Regions from separate parts of the Geodermatophilus sp. SMS 5-13 genome, predicted to be linked through region 4. Evidence: riboswitches for the same ligand, from Rfam matches in the RefSeq annotation. Region 4 holds a riboswitch; each other region holds the start of a gene.
The links. Region 4 has a riboswitch for cyclic di-AMP ahead of AB3388_RS17310 (aggregation-promoting factor C-terminal-like domain-containing protein). Riboswitches for the same ligand answer to the same signal wherever they lie in the genome.

Region 1 (3,643 bases), 1.8 Mb from region 4:
GTCGTCGTGGTGGACAGCGACCAGGCGCCGACCGCGAGCGCGGCGAGAGCGGCGATCTCTGAGGCGAAGGCCACGGTGGCCCAGGTCCAGTTCCACACGTGCGCCATGATTCCTGCTCCGTTTCGTGATCGACGATCCGATTCGAGAGCAGTGTTCTCGTCGACTGATGGGCTGTCAACCCTCACCCGGGCAGCGCCAGGGTCACGCAGACCACGCGGGCATGGCCGGCGGCGCAGTCGGGCGGCAGCCTCGCCTGGTCCAGCCGCCAGGACTCGAGGACGAGCTCGCGCGCGCCGTCCGGCACGGGGAACGCGACCTGCTGCTCGATCCGGCCGGTGTTGTCCGGCCGCATCGTCGCCGAGTAGACGACCGCCGCGGTCGGCGCGTCGACGATGCGGACCGCGACGGACTGGTTCTCGTCCATGCTCCCGGCGCGGACGGTCAGGGACAGGGTCGCCGGAGGGCCGGGCTGCACGGCGACCTCCGTGATCGACGGATGCCCGGAGAAGTCGGCCGCGCCGGCCGCCGCGAAGATGGCGAACAGCAGGCCCGCGACATAGGCGGCGGACCCGCCGGCCAGCGCAGCCACCTCCATGCGGGCCCCGCGGACCATGAGCGCCAGCAGGCTGAGGCAGACCGCCACCACGGCGGAGACGCCGGCGGCGACCAGCAGTTTGCGCGCGTCCGAGTCGTCGAGGAGCAGGTCGATGCGGTCGCTGTTCACCCCGAACACGGCGAGCAGCCCGCCGACGGCGGCGACGGCGCCGATCAGGGTCGTGGCGACGCGGTCCAGCTTGGGGATGCGCGGATCGGCCTCGCCGGCCGCCGGCGGGACGCCGTCGCCGTCCTCCGCTGCCCGCTGCCCCACCGTGCCCTCCCGGACCTCCGACCGAGCCGCCGGCACCGGATCGTCCTCCCCCGGGCGTCCGCGTGGCCGCCTTCCGGGCGCCGGAACACGACAGAGCCCCCGGCCGCGGGGGAGGCGGCCGGGGGCTCTGCGAGCGTGCGGGTGGGTCAGCCGGCGATGCGCCGCATCGCGGTGATCTTGCCGACGGCGTCGATCGAGGCCACCTTGACCACGTCGCCGGACGTCGGGGCGTGCACCATCTGGCCGTTGCCGATGTAGATGCCGACATGGCTGACCGGGCTGTAGAAGAAGATCAGGTCGCCCGGCTGGAGCTCGCCGCGGGAGACGGCCTGGCCCATCCGGGACTGCTGGAGGCTGGAGTGCGGGACGCTCACGCCGGCGGCCTTGTAGGCGAACAGGACCAGGCCGGAGCAGTCGAACGAGCCGGGGCCGGCGGCCGCCCACACGTAGGGCTTGCCACGCTGGGCCATCGCCGTGTCGACGGCGGTCTGCGCGGCCGTGCTGCTCGCCACGATCGGCCCCGAGGGCAGCGGCTCGGCCCGCTCGGCCCGGCTGGCGCGCTCCCCGCCGTGGCCGGCCAGCTCGGTGGTCGCCTGCCGCTCCTCGGCGGTGAGCCGGCTGAAGTCGGCCTGGTACTCGTCGACCTGCTTCTGCAGATCGGCCTGCTGGGCGGCGACCGCGTCGAAGGTGGCCTGGGCCTCGGTGGCGGCCTTGGCGGCCGTGGCCTGCGCCTGGGCGGCCACCTGGCTGGCCTCGGCGGCCTGGCCGAGGATCTCGTTCTGGTGCGCGGCGACCATGTCCAGCGTCGACATGCGCGCAACGAAGTCGTCGGCCCCGTCGCTGGTCATCAGCGCGGCGAAGCCGTTGAGCCCCTCGCCGGTGAAGGCGCTGCGGGCGATGCCGCGGACCTGCGCCTGCGCGGTGGCGAGCTCGGCTTGCGCCTGGGCCTGGGTGGCCTCGGCGGCGCGGACGGCGTCCTGCTGGGCGGTGAGCGCATCGCGCGCCTCGTTGAACTTCTCGGTCACGACCTCGAGGTCGTGGGCCCGGGCCGCCATGAGCGCGGCGGCCTCCTGCGCGGTGGCGGGGGCGGGCGCGGCCGAGGCCGGCACCGGGACGAACGCGACGCCGATGGCGCCGGCGAGAGTGAGGACCGCACGGCGCGCGGTGATCCGCGGGCGCTGCAGGAGGTTCGGGCGCGGGAAGGACGTCCGAGGGGTCGCCATGGCCTGGCGGCTCTCCATTTCTTCCGAATCAGCCGCCTACCGAGTTAGCTGACGGGTTCGGGCTCAGAAGGCGCCCGGCGGGCCGGCCTGGAGGGCCGGACCTGCTTCACCCCGGTGCTGCGGTGGGTCCCCGGTCCGGCGTCCGCGTCTCGCGCGGTCCACCGGTTCGGCGGCGCCCGGCGGGTGTCACTGAGTAGTGACTCAACGCCCCGACGGACATACAGACGGTAAGCGGATGACCGCCTCATGACAATCACCTGGATGTAATTTGTGCACCTCTTCACAACCGTTTGCGCTTCACAGCGCACGCTGCGTGACGAGCCCGAGCCCGAGCTCCGCGGCGTGTCATGTGAACGTGAACATGGCGACCTGGGCAAACGGCATCCGGGCGGCGGTTACGGTGCGCAGATGCCGCATGCGCGCTACGACGTCGTCGTTGTCGGAGGTGGACACAACGGCCTGACCGCCGCCGCCTACCTGGCCCAGGCCGGCCGGTCGGTGCTGGTGCTGGAGCGCCGGCCGGAGGTGGGCGGGGCCGCCGTCAGCCGGCAGCTGTTCGACGGCGTCGACGTCCGCCTGTCGGCCTACTCCTACCTGGTCAGCCTGCTGCCCGACCGCATCGTGGCGGACCTCGGCCTGGAGCTGACGCTCCTCGACCGGGCGGTCGCCTCCTACACCGCGGTGGCCCGGGGCGGCCGGTCGGTCGGCCTGCTGGTCGAACGGGAGGAGGGCCCGGCCACGGCCGCCTCGTTCCGGGCGCTCACCGGCTCCGATGCCGAGCTGGCCGGCTGGCAGCGGTTCTACGGCCGGCTGGCGACGCTCGCGGAGGACCTGGCGCCCACCCTCACCGAGCCCCTGCTCGCGCCCGGCGAGCTCGCCGGCCGGCTGCGCGACCCCGGGCTCTGGCACGACCTGCGCGAGCGCCCGCTCGCCGAGGTCGTCGCCGACCACCTCGCCGACGACGTCGTCCGCGGGGTGGCGCTCACCGACGGGCTGATCGGCACCTTCGCCGACGTGCACGACGCGGGCAGCGCCGCCGGCCGCTGCTTCCTCTACCACCTGATCGGCAACGGGACCGGGCGCTGGCGGGTGCCGGTCGGCGGCATGGGCGCGGTCACCGGGGCGCTGGCCGCGGCGGCCCGGGCTGCGGGGACCGAGCTGGTCACCCGGGCGACGGTCACGGCGCTGGAGCCCGGCCGGGACGGCGTCACCGTGCACTGGACGAGCGAGGACGGCGACGCCGCGGCCGAGGCCGGGCACGTCGTCGTCGGAGCGGCGCCGACCGTGCTCGCCGAGCTGACCGGGACCGATGCCGGAGCGCGGCCGAGCGGCTCGCAGCTGAAGGTGAACATGGTCCTGGCCCGGCTGCCGCGGCTGCGCTCGGGCACGGACCCGGCGACCGCCTTCGCCGGCACCTTCCACGTGGACGAGGCCGCCGGCCAGCTCGACGCGGCCTACGCCCGGGCCGCCGCCGGGCAGCTGCCCGAGACGATCCCGTTCGAGGTGTACTGCCACTCGCTGACCGATCCGACGATCCTCGGGCCGGAAGCGC
Region 2 (3,643 bases), 450 kb from region 4:
CGAGCGCTGCACCGACCTGCGGCTGAGCCACGCCGTCCTCCGGCGCTCGCCGTTCGTCGACCAGGCGGTGCTCTCCGGCGGGGACGCGGCGGGCTGGGACGCGCTGGCGCCGGTGTCCGCCGAGGAGCCCGGGCTCTTCCCGCTCGAGGACCCGGCCGACCGGCTCGACCCGCTCGGCGAGCTCGACCGCCAGCAGGCCGCGCTGGCCGCGTCGGGGGAGCGGGGACGCCTCGGGCTGCTGCTCGCGGCGGAGTCCTCCGGCGCCCTGGTCGCCGCCGAGATGACGCACGCCGGCCTGCCGTGGCGGGCCGACGTGCACGAGCGGCTGCTCACCGACCTGCTCGGCGCCCGGCCGCCGGCCGGTGCGCGGCCCCCGGTGCTGGAGGGCCTGGCGGCGCAGGTGCGCGCCGCCCTGCGGGCGCCCGAGCTGAACCCCGACTCGCCCGGCGAGCTGCTGCGCGCCCTGCAGACCGCGGGGCTGCCGGTGCGCGACACCCGCTCGTGGACGCTCGAGCAGCTCGACCACCCCGCCGTCCCGGCGCTGCTGGAGTACAAGAAGCTGGCGCGGCTGCTGGCGGCCAACGGCTGGAGCTGGCTGGACGCCTGGGTGCGCGACGGCCGGTTCCGCTCGTCGTTCGTGCCCGGCGGCGTGGTGACCGGGCGGTGGGCGTCCAACGGCGGGGGAGCGCTGTCGGTGCCGGTCCAGGTCCGCCCGGCGGCGATCGCCGACGCCGGCTGGCGGTTCGTCGTCGCGGACGTCGCCCAGCTCGAGCCGCGGGTGCTCGCCGGCATGAGCGCGGACACGGCGCTGGCCGAGGCGGCCCGCTCCACCGACCTGTACGAGGGCATGGTCGCCGCCGGCGCCGTCGCCACCCGGGCGGAGGCCAAGGTCGGCGTGCTGGGGGCCATGTACGGCGGCACCCGGGGCGAGAGCGGCCGGATGATGCCGCGGCTGACCCGCCGCTACCCGCGGGCGATCGGGCTGGTCGAGGACGCCGCCCGGGCGGGGGAGCGCGGCGCGGTCGTGCACACCCTGCTCGGCCGCGGATCGCCGGTGCCCACCGGCGCGTGGGCCGAGCGCGCCGTCGAGCTCGGTGAGCCGCCCGACGACGGCGGCTCACGGGAGGAGCGGGACCGCTCCCGCCGCGCCTGGGGGCGGTTCACCCGCAATTTCGTCGTCCAGGGGACGGCGGCGGAGTGGGCGCTGTGCTGGCTGGCCGACCTGCGCAACCGGCTGTGGCGGCTCGGCGGCACCGGCCCGGTCGAGGAGCGGCCGCACCTGGTGTTCTTCCTGCACGACGAGGTCGTCGTCCACACGCCCGAGGACCTGGCGCCGGACGTGCTCGACGCGGTGCACGGCGCGGCGGCGACGGCCGGCCGGCTGCTGTTCGGCGACTTCCCGGTCGACTTCCCGCTCGACGTCGCCGTCGTCGCCTCCTGGGCCGACGCCGGCTGAGCCGCGACCCCTAGCACCCCTCCGCCGTCAAGGCGGGGCGCCGCGACGTGCATCACTCGACGAATCGACGGCCGCCGATTGTCACGACTGCATAACGGCTCTACGGTGAATATGCCCGCCCGGTCATCACGTCCCCACCCGGGGAGTCCGAGCGGACGCCGCCGAGTCGCCCACTGTTCGGCAACGAGCAACGGGCGAGCCGGGGACCCACCGCAGTACTGGGGTGAATCCCGCTCACGGACGCCTGCGTCCGGAGCGGGTAGGGCTGCTTCCCGCCCGAACCCGTCAGCTAACTCGGTAGGCGGCTCACGGAAGAAACGGAGAGCCGCTCCGATGACGCGCGCTATTTCTGCTGCATCTGCTGCTGCACGACCCGGTACGGCCCGCTACCGCCGGATGCGCCCGCGGAGCTGACCGCCGGCGGCCGGCCCTGACGCCTCCCGCGCGCGCCCACCACCCCGAGCACCCCCGCTCGACCGGCTGACCAGCCGCTTCCCCGGTGGCCCGCGCCGGCCTGCCGCGTCCCGGACGCGCCGCCGACCCGCTGTCCGCATCCCCTCGCAGCGCGCCGCCCGCGCGCCGCTGCGCCCACACCTCACGGAGCACGTCCCCCATGGACCCCCGCACCACCACCTCCGGCCGGGCCCGCCGCGCGCGCCTCATCCCGCCCGCCGCCGCCCGCCGCCCGGGCCTGTACCTGGGCGTCGCGACCGCCGGCGCGCTCATGGTCAACGTGCTGTTCGGCGCGGACCCGGCGGCCCAGGCCGAGGCCGGGACCCCGGAGTCGGTCAGCGTCGCCCAGGAGCTCGGCCTGACCGCCCAGTCGGGCACGGTCGCCGCCCCCACCGAGGACCTGCAGCCGCTGGCGGACCTCGCCGCCAGCCGCAGCACGCGCGAGGCCGAGCAGACCGCGGCGCAGCAGGCGCAGGCCGCCGCCGACCAGGCCGAGCTCGACCGGCAGAAGGCCGAGGCGGAGGCGGAGGCCAAGGCGGAGGCCAAGGCGGAGGCCGAGGCGAAGGCCAAGGCGGAGGCCGAGGCGAAGGCCGCCGCCGCGCATACCGCGGCTGCCCCTGCCGCCGCGGAGCCGGCCCGCGAGGTCGCCGGCACCGCGGTCACCGCGACCGCGCACATCACGAACACCGCGGGCAGCATCAAGCCGCAGGTGCAGGCCGCGGCGAACGCGGTGGTCTCCAACGTGCCCGGCGCGGGCGGCATCACCCTCGGCGGCACCCGCCCCAGCGCGACCGACCCGGGCGGGCACCCGTCGGGGCTGGCGCTGGACTACATGGTGCTGTCCGACACCGGCCTCGGGAACGCGATCGTCCAGTACCACATCGACCACTGGGACGAGCTGGGCGTGGAGTACATCATCTACCGGCAGCGGATCCTCCAGTCGCCGGGCGGCTCCTGGCAGGGCATGTCGGACCGGGGCAGCGCGACGGCGAACCACATGGACCACGTCCACGTGAACTACCGCTGAGGATCAGCCCCCGTACGGCACGGTGATGATCTCCAGCATGTGGTCGTTCGGGTCCTTCCAGTACACGCCCCGGCCGCCGTCGTTGGTGTTGATCTCGCCCGGGTGCCGCTCGAACGGGTCGGCCCAGTAGTCCAGGCCGCGCGCCCGGATGCGGCCGAAGATCTCGTCGAACTCCTCCTCGGAGACGAGGAAGGCGTAGTGCCGCGGCTGGGCGACCTCGTCGTCCTGGAAGTCGAGCGAGACGCCGTTGTCGAGCTCGACGACCGCGAACGGGCCGAAGTCGGTCGGCGGCTTGCGGCCGAGCAGGTCGGCGAGGAAGGCGGCCGACGCGTGCCGGTCGCGGGCGGCGACGATGGTGTGGTTGAGCTGGACGGGCATCTGCGGCTCCCTCCGACGGCCGTGCGACGGCGAGCAGCCAAGCACGTCGGAGCCCGCTGCGGGAGCGGTCTGCTCAGCGGACGGCGACGGCCGCCTTCGCCGCCGCCTCGGCCACCGCGGACCCGACCTTCGTGACGTCAGCGCTGTCGTCCACGTAGACGACCGCGAGCGCGGCGCGGGCCCCGCCGTCGGGGCCCAGCACCGGGGCGGCGACGGAGCGCAGCCCGGCGATCACCTCGCCGTGGGAGGCCGCCCAGCCGACCCGCCGCGCCTCGCGCAGCTCCTCGCGGTCGTCCGGGGACGGCGGCTCGGGCATGAGCAGCGCGAGA
Region 3 (3,643 bases), 2.6 Mb from region 4:
GGTACACGCCGGCCCGCACCGTGGCGACCCGCAGCTCCGCGAGCACCAGGCGCAGCTGCTCGATCGCCCGGCTGCCGCCGGTGACGCCGTACCCGACGAAGCCGGCCGCCTTGTTCGCCCACTCCGAGTGGAGGAAGTCGATCGCGTTCTTCAGCGACCCGGGGATGCCGTGGTTGTACTCGGGCGTGACGAAGACGAACCCGTCGAAGCGGGCCACCGCACGCGACGCTCACCGACGCCGGGTGGGAGAAGGTCGTGGCCACCGCTCCCGGGCACGTCGCAGCTCGGCGGGGTGGCCGACCGCCTGGCGCCCGGCTTGCCGGGGACGAGGACTGCGCGCCGCCCGCGTGACCCCCCCCGGAAACGACGAACCGCCCCGTCCGCGGAATGCGGGCGGGGCGGTCCGGGGTCGGCGGAAGACCGGTACGGCCTTCCGCGCGGCTCACGCGCCGTAGTTCGTGTGCACGTGGTCCATGTGGTTCTGGGTGGGGCTGCCGCGGTCGGCCATCTGCTTCCAGGAGCCGTTCGGCGAGGTGAGGATCCGCTGCTGCCAGATGATGTACTCGACGCCGAGCTCGTCCCAGTGGGCGACCTGGTAGGTGACGATCGCGTCGCCGAGGGCGCGGTCACCCAGGACCATGTAGTCGATCGCCAGGCCCGACGGGTGGCCGTGCGGGTCGCGCGCGCTGGCCCGGGTGCCGCCGAGGGTGATGGCGTCGGCGCCGGGCACGTTGGAGACGACTGCGTCGGCGGCCGCCTGGGCCCGCGGCTTGATGGCACCAGCGGTGTTGGTGATCTTCGCGGTGCTGCTGGCCGGCGCAGGAGCGGCCTCCGGCGCGGGCGCGGCCTCCGGCGCGGGCGCGGCCTCTGGCGCGGGCGCGGCCGGAGCGGCAGCGGGCGCCGCCTCCACGGGCGCCGCGGCCGGCGCGGTGACGACCGGCGCCGCGGCCTCGGGAGCGGCCTGCGCCGAGCCGGAGGTCAGCAGCACCTGACCCGGGAAGATCAGGTTCGGGTTGCCGCCGATGACGTGGGCGTTGAGCTGGTAGAGCTCGCGCCACGGCTCGCTGTGCGCGGCGGCGATCTTCGCGACCGTGTCGCCACGCTTCACCGTGTAGTCGCCGGCCGGGGCGGCGGCGGTGTCCTTCTCGGCGGCGGCAGTGTCGGCGGCCGGAGCGGGGGGCGCGGCCGGAGCCGGAGCCGGAGCCGGGGCCGCCTCGGCGGCGGCCGCGGTGGTGCCGTCGGTCAGGCGCTTGCCGCAGGTCGGCCACGCGCCGATGCCCTGCCCGGCGAGCACCTCCTCGGCGATCTGGATCTGCTGGGCGGGGGTCGCCAGGTCGGCGCGGGGGGCGAGGTCGGTGCCACCGAAGCCGGCCCAGGTCGACTGGCTGAACTGCAGCCCGCCGAAGTAGCCGTTGCCGGTGTTGATGCTCCAGTTGCCGCCCGACTCGCACTCGGCGACGCCGGTCCAGTCGTGGCTGGTGGCGGCCTGGGCCGGGGAGCTCAGGACGCCGATGCCGACGACGGTGGCGCCGGCGGCGACGGGGGCGCGGGAGATGACCTTCTTGGTGCGGACGTAACGGGGCGCGCGGTGCTTGGGCATGGTGTGAGTGATCTCCGATGACGCCGGCGAGGTGAGCTGTCGGGTTCGGGCGATCGGTGCCCGGCCGCGGTGCGCGGCTTCACCCCGAGGCGCGCGGCCCGAGGCCTGGCGCGCCGTGGAAACGTGGGTCCCCCACCCCTGCCCTGAACTGTTCGGGATGGCAGCCGGTGGGCAGGGTTTGGCGGACCGGCTCCACGCTCTTGTTTAGCTGAGCGCAGCCAAAACGCTACGGCCTGTTATGTGCATTGTCGCCGTGACGCCCGCCACATCCGGTGCCGCCGGCGGGAAAACGCCAGGTGACGACGACGCCGTCCGCCGAAATGCGGATCAGCTCACTGCCGCTGGCGGATCGCGTCGAAGAGCACGTCCTGCAGGTCGGCCGGGTCCTCGGCGGAGTAGGCCGCGCCGCCGGTGGCCTCGGCGATCTGCCGCAGCACGTCGAGGTCGGCGTCCGGGCCCAGGGCCACCCCGATCACCTTCACCGGCCGGTCGGGGTCGGCCTCGGCGCGCAGCGTGTCCAGCAGCTCCGGCAGGCCGACGCTCTGGTCGTCGTCGTCCGCGCCGTCGGTGACGATCAGCACGCTGTTGACCGCGTCCGGGCTGTAGTCGGCCTGCGCCGCCCGGACCGCCGCCAGCGTGGTGTCGTACAACCCGGTGCCGCCGGAGCGCAGCCGGTCGGGCAGCTGGCGCAGTTGCTCGTCGAGGGCGACCCGCTGCGGCCGGCCCTCCACCTGCATGTCCAGCCGGCGGGTCGGCACGACCTCGGCGAAGTCCTGGTCCCCGTCGAGATGGTGGGCGAAGTTCCAGAGCCCGATCGCCGAGGTGTCCGGGATCAGGGTCAGCGCGCTCCTGGCGGCGTCGCTGGCGAGGGTCGCGCGCGTGCTGGTGCCGACCGGCGCCTCCATCGACGTCGACACGTCGAAGACGGCCAGGATCCGGGACGGTGCGGACAGGCTCGCCAGCCGGGCCAGCAGCGCACGGACGTCGGCCGGGTCGAGCGCGATCGCCTCGGGTGCCGCGTCCGGCAGGCCGGCGTCGGCGGCGTGCGACGGTGCGGCGCCCTCCGGGTCGCGGAACCCGGCCCCGCGCGCCCGCTCGGACGCCGCCGCGGAGGTCAGCCGGCCCACGATCGCGTCCACCGCGGCGGCGCTCTCGACCGGGGTCGACGCGACCCGGAGCACCGGGTAGTCCAGCCGAGGGGACCCGTCGCTCGGGTACACGGCGACCAGTTGCGAGTCGCCGGCGGCCGCGGTGGCGGCGTACACCTCCTGCTCGCTCACCGGCACCAGCGGGGCGTCGGCGTCGCCCGCGCCGCCGGCGGCCAGGGCATCGGCGACGCTGACCGCCGGCCCGCGAGCCGCGGCGAGGACCGCCTCGACGATCGCGTTGTCGGCGTCCGTACCGCCGCCGAGCCCGGCCCGCACCGCGCCCAGCGCGGCGATCCCCTCGGCGCTCTCGGCCAGGTCCGGGACGGCGATGGGGTGCTGCGCGGCCAGGGCGGCGGCCCAGGTCGGCGGGGCGTCGGTCCAGCCCAGCGCGTCGGCGGCGGCCCGGCTGGTGGCGAGCACGACCGGCGAATGGGCCAGCGTGCTGGTCATCTCCAGGGCGGCGCCCTCCGGGGCGCGGGCCAGCCACAGCGAGGAGTCGGGCACCCACACGTGGGGCAGCGCCGAGGCCTCGAGCGCGCCGAGGTCGGCGACGGTCTGCAGCGGCTCCTGGGTCTCGACCGCGGCCACCGCGCAGCTGCCGTCGTCCAGCTCCTGCGGGCCGCGCAGCACGTCCCGGGCCAGCGCGCCGAGCTCGGGGGCGACGGTCACCCGGACGGTGCGCTGCCGGCAGTCCCCGCCGGAGGCCACGGCCCACCACACGATCCCGCCGGCCAGCAGCCCGAGGACGGCGACGACGGCCACGACGGCGCGGGGGTGGAACCGGCGGGCGGCGGAGGGATCGGCGTGACGGCCCATGCTCGCTCTCGATCGTGCGGACTCCGTGCGGGCCCTGAGGCCGCCGACCGAGAGTAGTCGGCCGCTCCCGGAGGGCTGC
Region 4 (3,643 bases):
GAGTTCCAGCCGACCTCGGCCAGGCCGGCCTGCCAGCGGCCGAACGACGCCTTGAGGTCGTGCATGCGCAGCGGGCGGAGGTCCCACTTCGACGCCCCGTGGTCGAGGCCGACGTGCTCGAACTGGAACACCATGTCCACCTCGGCGCGCGCCGGGTCGGTGAACAGCCGCGCCTCCTCCACGGTGACGCCGGGCATCTCGCCGACCAGTAGCAGCCGCGAGTCGTGCCCGGCGAACACCTCCCCGTGCATCTCCTGGAGGAACTCGTGGATGCGCGGGCCGCAGAGGTAGGACGACGAGCCGTCACCGAGGCCGGTGCCGGGGATCGGCGGCCCGTCGTGCAGGTGCCCGTCGGGGGCGACGTCCTTGGAGATCATGTTGATGACGTCCATGCGGAAGCCGTCGACCCCGCGGTCGAGCCACCACGCCATCATCGCGTAGACCGCGTGCCGGACCTCGGGGTTCTCCCAGTTGAGGTCCGGCTGCTTCCGGTCGAACAGGTGCAGGTAGTACTCACCGCTGGCCTCGTCGAGCTCCCAGACCGACCCGGAGAAGAACGACGCCCAGTTGGTCGGCTCGGCGCCCGGGGCGCCGGCGGCCAGCCCGGCCCGCGGCGGCCGCCACCAGTACCAGTCGCGCTTGGCCGAGTCCGGCCCCGACCGGGACTCCACGAACCACGGGTGCTCGTCGCTGGTGTGGTTGACCACCAGGTCCATGACCAGCTTGATCCCGCGGGCGTGCAGGGCGGCGATCAGCTCGTCGAGCTGGGGCAGGCTGCCGAACAGCGGGTCGACGTCCTGGTAGTCGGAGATGTCGTAGCCGTTGTCGGCCTGCGGCGAGGGGTACACCGGCGAGAGCCACAGGACGTCGACGCCGAGGTCGGCGAGGTGGTCCAGCCGCTGCAGCACTCCGCCGAGGTCGCCGATCCCGTCGCCGTCGGAGTCCTGGAAGGAGCGCGGGTAGATCTGGTAGACGACGGCGCTGGTCCACCACGGGGCGTCGGGCACGGTCACCGCTCTCGGTCGGTCGGGGCGTCCTTCGTCCGCGGGGTGCCCAGCAGGCGCTCGATGATGCGCCGGTCGCCGGGCCAGGCCTCGAGCAGGACCTCGCGCGGCACCTGCCGGGCCGCGTAGCGCAGCGCCAGGGCGACGACGACGACGTCGTCCAGCGGGCCGATGACCGGCAGGAACTCGGGGATGAGGTCGATCGGCGAGAGCACCCACAGGCCGGCGAAGCCGACCGCCAGCTTGGCCCGCCGCGGCACGGCCGGGTTCGCACGCAGCCGCCGCGCCGTGGTGACGCAGGCGGGCAGGAACCGGGCCAGCTCCTTGGCGGTGCCCTCCGGCAGCCGGCGGGCCAGCAGGATGAGCACCGCCCAACTGATGACCATGACCGCCACGGCGATCCCGAGTCCCGTCAGCCAGCCGCGCACGGATCCATGGTCCCAGAACGCGGCCGAGGGGCCGCCCGCGACGGGCGACCCCTCGGTCAGGTCAGGTCAGGCGAGAGCTGTCGGCTCAGTACCAGCCGGTGGACTTCGAGTGCGACCACGCGCCGCACGGCGAGCCGTAGCGGTTGTCGATGTAGATCAGACCCGCGTCGATCTGGCGGTACGGGTCCGAGGTCTTGGCGATGCCGGTGCTCGCCCACGTCGAGTTGAGGAACTGCGGGATCCCGTACGCGGTGCTCGACCGGTTCTGCGCGTTCGGGTTCCAGCCGCTCTCCTTGCCCCACAGGTTCTCGAGGCAGGAGAACTCGGAGCTGTTGCCGCCGAGCTTGGACAGCGCGTAGTCCTGGTAGGACCCGGACCCGGACCCGGACGACGCCGGCGCCGCGGCCGCCGCGGCCTCCTCGCGGGCCTTGGCCTCGGCGTCCGCCTTGGCCTTCGCCTCGGCCTCCGCCTTGGCCTTCGCCTCGGCCTCGGCCTTGGCCTTCGCCTCGGCCTCCGCCTTCTGCCGGTCGAGCTCGGCCTGGTCGGCGGCGGCCTGGGCCTGCTGCGCCGCGGTCTGGTCGGCCTCGCGGGTGCTGCGGCTGGCGGCGAGGTCCTCCAGCGGCTGCAGGTTCTCGGTGGGGGCGACAGCGCCGGACTGGGCGGTCAGGCCGAGCTCCTGGGCGACGCTGACCGAGTCCGCCGTCCCGGCCTCGGCCTGGGCCGCCGGGTCGGCGCCGAACAGGACGTTGACCATGACCGCACCCGCGGCGGCGACGCCGAGGTACAGGGCGGGACGGCGGGTGAAGGACGGCGGACGGCGGCGGGCGGTGCTGCGGCCGGAGATCGTGCTGCGGAGGTTCATGAGTGGCGGTGCTCCGAGGGGGTATGGGCGCAGCAGAGCCCGTCGCGGGCTGCGGGGCTGCGGCGGATGAGCGGGCAGCGGTCACGGCGGTTCGCCGGGGAGCCGGACCTGCGCGGGCGCACCGGGAGGCGGCTGGTTCAGCCGGTCGAGCGGAGTGCTCGGGAGCGGTGGGCCTGCGGGCGGCGTCCGGGCGGACGGCCGCGAACGTCTAGATGCGCGGGCGCATCCGGAGGCGACGGTGCCGGGCGCTGCGGGAACGTGCGGAGGGGATCGGGCGCGCCATCAGGCGGCTCTCCGTTTCTTCCGTCAGCCGCCTACCGAGTTAGCTGACGGATTCGGGCGGGAAGCAGCCCTACCCGCGACGGGCACGTGCCCGGTCGGCGGGATTCACCCCAGTACTTCGGTGGGTCCCCGGCTCGCCCGTGAAGGCGACTCGGCGGCGTCCGCTCGGACTCCCCGGGTGGGGACGTGACGCCGAACCGGACCTCTCCACCGTAGAGGTCGTTATGCAGTCGTGACAATCCGCGGCCGACGATTTGTGGGGTGATGAGTGTCGCGGGAGAAACTTCTCGACGGCGGGAATGCGTAGCAGCGAACGAAACGGAACCGCGCCGTCCCCTCAGGCGAGCCGCCACACGGTCGACCGGCGGATCCCCGGCCCCTCGGTCTCCGGCACGTCGAAGGCCGCGACGGCGGTCAGCCGCTCGACCGGCAGGTACATCCGGCCCGGGTCGCCGATGAAGACCTCGGCCCCGGCCGCGCGCGACGCGTCGAGGAAGGGCATCACCCGCTCGGTCATCTCACGGTCGTAGCAGACGTCCCCCGCGAGGACGACGTCCACGTCGAGGGGCGGGCCCTCGAGCACGTCGCCCACCACGCGGATACCGCGGGCGCCGTTGGTCTCGGCGTTCACCGCGATCGCCGTCGTCCCGTAGGGGTCGATCTCGCTGGCCACCACCTCCCGCGCACCGGCCGCGACGGCGGCGATCGCCACGAGCCCGCTGCCGGAGCCGAGGTCGAGCACGCGGCGCCCGGCGACGACCCCCGGCGCGTCCAGCACGTAGCGGGCCAGCACCTGCCCGCCCGGCCAGGCGGCGGCCCAGAACGGCGGCTGCTCGGCCGGCCGGCCGTGCTCGGTCTCCATCGCGTCCCAGAGCGCCACGACGTCGTCGGCGACGTGCAGCGTCACCTCGGGGACGAGCGAGGGCGTGGCGGGGCGGGTGTGCGCCCTCACGAAGGCGGCGGGGACGGCGGTCGGCACCCGGCCAGTCTCGCCGACGTCCCGGCGCGACGCTGCGTCAGTGAAACAACCCGTCGGGTGACTCGACAGATCGTTGACTGTGCTGACA

Region 1: linked by a shared signal. The riboswitch ahead of AB3388_RS26305 (C40 family peptidase) and the one ahead of AB3388_RS17310 (aggregation-promoting factor C-terminal-like domain-containing protein) in region 4 are both predicted to bind cyclic di-AMP.
Region 2: linked by a shared signal. The riboswitch ahead of AB3388_RS15135 (VldE C-terminal domain-containing protein) and the one ahead of AB3388_RS17310 (aggregation-promoting factor C-terminal-like domain-containing protein) in region 4 are both predicted to bind cyclic di-AMP.
Region 3: linked by a shared signal. The riboswitch ahead of AB3388_RS01345 (LysM peptidoglycan-binding domain-containing protein) and the one ahead of AB3388_RS17310 (aggregation-promoting factor C-terminal-like domain-containing protein) in region 4 are both predicted to bind cyclic di-AMP.

What each region holds. Positions count from the first base shown of each region.
Region 1 covers NZ_CP165729.1:5,421,591-5,425,233, forward strand. The annotation lists gene AB3388_RS26295 (DUF2568 domain-containing protein) at 1-107, opposite strand, end outside; gene AB3388_RS26300 (hypothetical protein) at 182-904, opposite strand; gene AB3388_RS26305 (C40 family peptidase) at 1,015-2,091, opposite strand; cyclic di-AMP (ydaO/yuaA leader) riboswitch at 2,108-2,257, opposite strand; gene AB3388_RS26310 (phytoene desaturase family protein) at 2,500-3,643, shown strand, end outside.
Region 2 covers NZ_CP165729.1:3,125,274-3,128,916, reverse strand. The annotation lists gene AB3388_RS15140 (bifunctional 3'-5' exonuclease/DNA polymerase) at 1-1,456, shown strand, start outside; cyclic di-AMP (ydaO/yuaA leader) riboswitch at 1,606-1,775, shown strand; gene AB3388_RS15135 (VldE C-terminal domain-containing protein) at 2,070-2,936, shown strand; gene AB3388_RS15130 (VOC family protein) at 2,940-3,314, opposite strand; gene AB3388_RS15125 (IclR family transcriptional regulator) at 3,388-3,643, opposite strand, start outside.
Region 3 covers NZ_CP165729.1:280,442-284,084, forward strand. The annotation lists gene AB3388_RS01340 (NADPH-dependent FMN reductase) at 1-217, opposite strand, end outside; gene AB3388_RS01345 (LysM peptidoglycan-binding domain-containing protein) at 443-1,600, opposite strand; cyclic di-AMP (ydaO/yuaA leader) riboswitch at 1,607-1,773, opposite strand; gene AB3388_RS01350 (vWA domain-containing protein) at 1,933-3,564, opposite strand.
Region 4 covers NZ_CP165729.1:3,580,185-3,583,827, forward strand. The annotation lists gene AB3388_RS17300 (glycoside hydrolase family 13 protein) at 1-1,013, opposite strand, end outside; gene AB3388_RS17305 (YkvA family protein) at 1,010-1,432, opposite strand; gene AB3388_RS17310 (aggregation-promoting factor C-terminal-like domain-containing protein) at 1,518-2,294, opposite strand; cyclic di-AMP (ydaO/yuaA leader) riboswitch at 2,591-2,743, opposite strand; gene AB3388_RS17315 (class I SAM-dependent methyltransferase) at 2,914-3,555, opposite strand.